2 regions of the Sphingobacterium paramultivorum genome follow, and region 2 is predicted to be linked to the other one. Evidence: riboswitches for the same ligand, from Rfam matches in the RefSeq annotation. Region 2 holds a riboswitch; the other holds the start of a gene.

Evidence for each region. A riboswitch is a leader RNA that binds a small molecule or an ion and turns the genes downstream of it on or off. The one in region 2 is predicted to bind thiamine pyrophosphate.
Region 1: another riboswitch for thiamine pyrophosphate. It lies ahead of thiM (hydroxyethylthiazole kinase); the one in region 2 lies ahead of thiS (sulfur carrier protein ThiS).

The regions. Positions count from the first base shown of each region.
Region 1 covers NZ_CP058555.1:712,040-715,219, reverse strand. The annotation lists gene HS960_RS02725 (hypothetical protein) at 1-5, shown strand, start outside; gene HS960_RS02720 (VanW family protein) at 131-973, shown strand; TPP riboswitch at 1,037-1,129, shown strand; gene thiM (hydroxyethylthiazole kinase) at 1,212-2,015, shown strand; gene thiE (thiamine phosphate synthase) at 2,005-2,637, shown strand; gene thiD (bifunctional hydroxymethylpyrimidine kinase/phosphomethylpyrimidine kinase) at 2,634-3,180, shown strand, end outside.
Region 2 covers NZ_CP058555.1:1,098,691-1,101,870, forward strand. The annotation lists gene thiC (phosphomethylpyrimidine synthase ThiC) at 1-1,094, opposite strand, end outside; gene thiS (sulfur carrier protein ThiS) at 1,141-1,347, opposite strand; TPP riboswitch at 1,407-1,502, opposite strand; gene HS960_RS04450 (alpha-L-rhamnosidase) at 1,663-3,180, shown strand, end outside.

The DNA of each region.
Region 1 (3,180 bases), 390 kb from region 2:
ACTAAACGAACTGAAAAACTGCACTAAGCTCAGACAATAAGATTCTTGATTTTGATAAAAAAATATTCGACGAAATTAGGCAAAAAACACATTTCTGCACTAATTTTGATAGCGATACATAAACGTCAAATTGAGAAAAAGAAAACTGATCAGTCAACGTCATCCCATACTCTATTTTATTGCTGTATGGGCGAGAAGAGTGCAGCGCAAAGCCGTTTGGCTATTTGATAATAAGAAATACAGCACAGCTAAATCAACTGAAAAACTTCCCTTTCGTATTAAAAAGCATCAGTCTGTCTTATTAAAAAAACTGGGCGAAAATAATATGCAACTGCAGATTAACAAAGTTACCAACCTAAAAATTGCAGCAGCACAGATTAATAACATTCTGATCAGACCGAAGGAAACCTTTTCATTTTGTAAACTCGTTGGACTACCCACTGTAAAAAAAGGATATCTGCCCGGCATGGAGTTATCCTTTGGTGAAGCAAGAGCGGGTATTGGCGGTGGAATCTGTCAAATATCCAACCTCATCCATTGGCTTGTTATCCATAGTCCACTCACCGTCAATGAACGTTATCACCACTCTTTTGACCCTTTTCCTGACGATGGCCGTGTTTTGCCATTCGGTAGTGGAGCTACCGTCTTTTATAATTATCGCGACTATCAATTCACCAACAACACGCCTTACACCTTTCAAATAAATCTCTGGTTTACAGACAAATGTTTAGAGGGCGAATTAAGAATTGATCAAGAACTCGATTTTGCGTACCATGTCTTTGAAAAAGAACATCAATTTCTTAAAATAGACAATCAGTTCTTTCGTAAAAATGAGATTTGGCGCGAGAAGTTTTTAAAGTTTCAGGGTGGAAAAGTTTTAGAGACAGAGCTCTTGACCAAAAATTTTGCCCGCGTCACCTATGTTCCTACTGCGTATATTGAAATTAGTGCCGATCAAAATACGGCCGATTAATTCAACAAGCTAAGTGATCGAAAAATGACGGATATGAAAAGTCCTCTTTTTTGTTTAAGTTTGGTCTGGCTTTGGGGGTATTCTGTATAGAATTGAGATAGTCCCTTTGAACCTGATTCGGTTTATACCGGCGTAGGGAAAAGCAAAAATCCACTGTACAGCATATTCCTTTACTGCACAGGCTATCGCTCTTCTTCCCTCCAAGGCCACACAGTACATCTTAGCATATGTAAAAAGAATGGAAGATTCAATTATCAATTTATTAGAGCAGCTGAGGGTTGAAAAACCCCTTGTACACAACATCACAAACCTAGTCGTGATGAACAATACTGCCAACGCACTTTTGGCCTTAGGAGCGTCCCCTGTGATGGTACACAGTCCATTAGAAGTACGCGAGGTTGTCGATATTGCACAAGCTCTTGTCATTAATATCGGCACCTTGAGTGAAGATACTGCCGAAGCTATGCTGGTTGCTACCGAACATGCCAATACCATTGGACGGCCATGGGTACTTGATCCTGTTGGTGCTGGGATATCAGCATTCCGCAATGATTTATTATCCAATCTACTGGATCTCAAACCAACGGTTATTCGTGGAAATGCATCAGAAATCATGACGCTGTACAACTTCAACCAACCGAACACAAAAGGAGTCGACAGCACGACAGCAAGTAAAGATGCTCTCCGATTTGGCCAATTATTGCAAGAGCAAACCGGCTCCATTATCTGTATTTCTGGAGAAGTAGACTATATCCTTTCACAGCAATACCGGGTTGAAGTTTTTAATGGCAACCCTTTAATGACACAGGTAACTGGACTTGGCTGTAGCGCTACTGCGCTTATTGGTGCATTTCTAGGTGTTACAGACCAATATTTTGAAGCAGCTGTTGCCGGTGTATCCATTTTGAGCTTAGCGGGAGAACTCGCTGCCCAAACAGCAGCTGGCCCGGGTACCCTGCAATTGAATCTCTACGATAAACTCTATCAGCTCAATGCAGAACGTCTCAAATCGAAGCTCAAGATCAAACGCTATGCGCATTAATCCGCTTTTTCCCTACCCTTTATATTTGGTAATTTCTGAGCGGGACTGTTATCCTCAAAATTGGCTCAATGTTGCCGAAGAAGCCATTATTGGTGGAGTCGATCTTATACAATTGCGCGAAAAAGCTGACGATCCGGCCACATTTTTGGATAAAGCCATCCGTTTAAAAAAACTGACCGATCATTATGGTATTCCGCTCGTGATCAATGATGCCGTAGCAATCGCTGCCCAAATCGAGGCATGGGGAGTACATGTGGGTCAAAATGATTTCCAGCCGCTCGCTATTCGTGAAAAATATGGAGATAAATTAACTATTGGCTGGTCAATAGAAGACATGCAACAACTGGAAAGTCAACAAATGTACGCCGTTGACCACCTTGGTGTAAGTCCCATTTTTTCAACGAAAACAAAGGTGGATACGGTTACTGAATGGGGAATTGCGGGTTTAAAACAACTTCGGAGTAGGACGGAAAAACCATTGATCGCAATCGGAAGGATGAACTTACAAACTGCAGAAGAGACCTGGAATGCAGGTGCAGACTCCATTGCAGTCGTTTCGGCCATATGCCAAAGTCAAGATCCCAGAGCTGCCAGTGCACAACTAAAAGAACTATTAAAATGACAAAAGATAAAAAATACCGCGTCCCCACTGTACTCAGCATTGCAGGCTTCGACGGTAGTGGTGGTGCAGGTATACAAGCAGACACCAAAACGATATCTGCATTAGGATGTTATGCCATGAATGTCTTAACTGCCCTACCCGTACAGAATACACAAGGTGTAAGAAATATTTATGAAATTCCTACGAACGCTGTCCGAGACCAATTAGATGCTATTTTTGACGACATCTATCCCGATGCAATCAAAATAGGGATGGTACACAATATTGAACTTGTGGAGCTTATTAGCGCCTATTTAAAAGAATATAAGGGACCTATTGTTTTTGATCCAGTCATGGTATCGACCAGCGGGCACAAGCTCATTCACGATGATACAATTCAGGCCTGCATAGAACTTCTTTTTCCTTTAGCAACGCTGATTACACCAAATCTAGATGAGGTAAGTGTCTTAGTAGGCGAAGTTATTGACAATGTCGAGAGGATGAAAAAAGCGGGAAATAGCCTACTGGCGAAAGGTTGTCAATCCGTTTTGATTAAAGGCGGGC
Region 2 (3,180 bases):
ATCTCACAGATCTCCTCAAAATGAGTATAAAGAAAGTTCTCTTTGTGGTGGAAAAGACACCATTTGGCCATGATAGATCCTCCTCTGGAGACAATGCCCGTTACTCGAGATGCCGTGAGATGGATATAACGAAGCAGTACGCCGGCGTGTATGGTAAAGTACGAAACACCCTGTTCGGCCTGTTCAATCAAGGTATCTTTGAATATTTCCCAGGTAAGGTCCTCGGCCACCCCCTTCACTTTTTCGAGCGCCTGATAGATCGGTACTGTACCGATTGGAACGGGCGAGTTACGAATAATCCATTCGCGGGTTTCGTGAATATTTTTGCCAGTGGATAGGTCCATGATGGTATCGGCTCCCCATCGACAGGCCCATACCGCTTTCTCAACTTCTTCCTCTATACTTGAACTTACAGCGCTATTGCCAATATTGGCATTAATTTTAACAAGAAAGTTGCGCCCGATAATCATGGGTTCACTTTCAGGGTGATTGATATTATTAGGGATGATCGCTCTTCCGGCAGCGATTTCCTCACGGACAAATTCTGGTGTAATAGCTTTATCATGTGTTCTGGCACCAAAGTTTTGTCCTTTATGCTGATGATCCATTCCGGGGGTGCTGGCCGTGAGCTGCTCGATACGTTGGTTTTCACGGATAGCAACGTACTCCATTTCTGGGGTAATAATGCCTTGCTTTGCATAATGTAATTGGGTGACATTCCTGCCGGCAGAGGCTACTTTTGGTTTATGACTATAGGCAAATCGGAGTTCATCCAACGTTGGATCAGAAAGGCGTTTTTGTCCATATTCAGAGCTGATGCTAGCCAGCTGTATAACATCCTGACGATCCAAGATCCACTGATCGCGAAGGCGAGGGAGGCCTTTTCGGATATCGATATGGACCGTGTCATCCGTATATGGTCCAGAAGTATCATAGATTGTTACCGGCGGATTAATTTCTACCTCTCCATTCGTTAATTTGGTTGGACTCAAGGAGATTTGACGCATAGCGACTTGAATAGGAAATAGTTTTCCGGATACAAAAATTTTCTTTGCATTTGGAAAGGGGGATTGCGTAATTGTTTCAGCTGTCATTTTTTTCTTTATTGGGTGAATTACTCGGTTGATTTTTTGGGAATGGCTATCCGCCCTGAGATGCGGTAATTAAGATAATCTGATCGTAAGGTTTAAGTGTTGTCGTAGCCCAGTCCTTTTTGGGGATGACTTTGTTGTTGATGGCTACAGCCACACCCTGAGTTTTGCCAGATAATTCCAAAAGCAACAAGCCTTCAAGTGAAGTAAGTGGGGGGGCGAAAAATCGAATCTGATGGTTTATTGTAAGTTCCATTCCTTAATTTTTTTGGTAAAACTTTAGGAATGGCTACACAAAGGCACAGCAATGCACCTTGTAGACAGCTCACTTTTCCCTACGCCAGTATGATCCGGATCAGGTTCTAAGGGTAAAATCTCAGCCTGCACGAGCAGACACCCCTAAAGTTGCGACTAAGATAAGGTTATTTTTATGAAAGTTGCAAGAATTTTATTTTGCAGACTTGGGTTTATTGCACAGGACAGTGCAGGTCAGTATGTGGGAAATATTTGATATATTAGTTTTTTGAATCAGCTAAAACAATTTAACAACCACCAAGAATAGTATCTTTTAATGCGTAGGATTTTATTGACAACACTGTTGTGTATCGCTAGCAACACTTATGCCCAACCTAAAAATAACTGCAGCGCCGTGCAGTTGACATGCGAACATTTGGTCAATCCATTGGGTATCGATGCAATCCACCCGAGACTTAGCTGGCAACTTGATGATCAACGTAAAGGTGCGGTACAACAGGCTTATCAGATCTTTTTAGGGCAAGATTCGCTGGCACTGCTGAGAGAGACCAAAGATAGCTGGGATAGTGGCAAACAGTTCAGCTCGGCTATGTTAGTGCCTTATACCGGCACACAGTTAAAGCCACAGACCAAGTACTTCTGGAGGGTTAAAGTATGGGATAAGGATGGTGTATCAACACGTTCTGAAATAGCATCTTTCGAAACAGGAATGATGGGAATGGACCTTTGGAAAGGAAAATGGATCAGCGACAATAAGGATATTCATGCGCGGGAAACGCCTTATTTTAGAACAGAATTTAAGGCAAATAAGCAGGTAAAATCTGCCCGCGCGTATATTGCCGCAGCAGGATTATATGAACTTTCCATTAATGGCCAGCGCGTTTGCGACCATCGTCTGGATCCAATGTATACTCGATTTGACCGACGCACATTGTATGTCGTGACGGACGTAACCCAGCAGCTTCAAAAAGGAGAGAACGCCATTGGCGTTGTTTTGGGGAATGGCTGGTATAATCATCAACCACTGGCCGTTTGGAACTTTGATAAAGCACCATGGCGGGCCCGGCCAACATTCTGTTTAGAACTGAAAATCGTTTATATCGATGGAACGACGGAAACCATTGTTTCGGATAAGCAGTGGAAGACAGCTTCGGGACCAATCACTTATAATAATATTTACACTGGTGAGCATTACGATGCAAGACTGGAAATACCTAACTGGGATAAACCAAAATACGATGATTCGGCCTGGCAGGCTGTTCAGTATAGAAATGCGCCATCTGCATATATCGTTTCCCAACAGATGGTACCGATTCGGCTCGTGAAGTCCTATAAGCCAAAATCAGTGACAAAGATAGACCAACGTACCTATGTGTTCGATATGGGGCAGAATATGGCCGGGATTACAAAAGTTAAAGTGAAAGGAGCTGCGGGTACTATGCTGCGTATCAAGCATGGTGAGCGGTTGTTGGCGGATGGGCATCTTGATCAGTCCAATATTGATGTTTATTATCGGGGCGATAAGGAAAAGGAGCCCTTTCAAACTGATATATTGACCTTAAGTGGTCGGGATGATGAGTTTATGGCAAAGTTTGGTTACAAAGGGTTTCGTTATGTCGAGGTTAGCAGCAGTGCCGCAATTGCATTGGATAGTTCGGCTGTGACCGCCTATTTTATGCATAGTGATGTGTCTGCTATTGGACAGCTCAAGACATCGTCAGCGTTGGTCAATAAACTATGGACAGCGACCAACAATGCCTACTTGTCCAATTTGATGGGCTATCCTACGGACTGTCCGCAGCGCGAAAAGAACGGTTGGACAGGGGATGGGCAC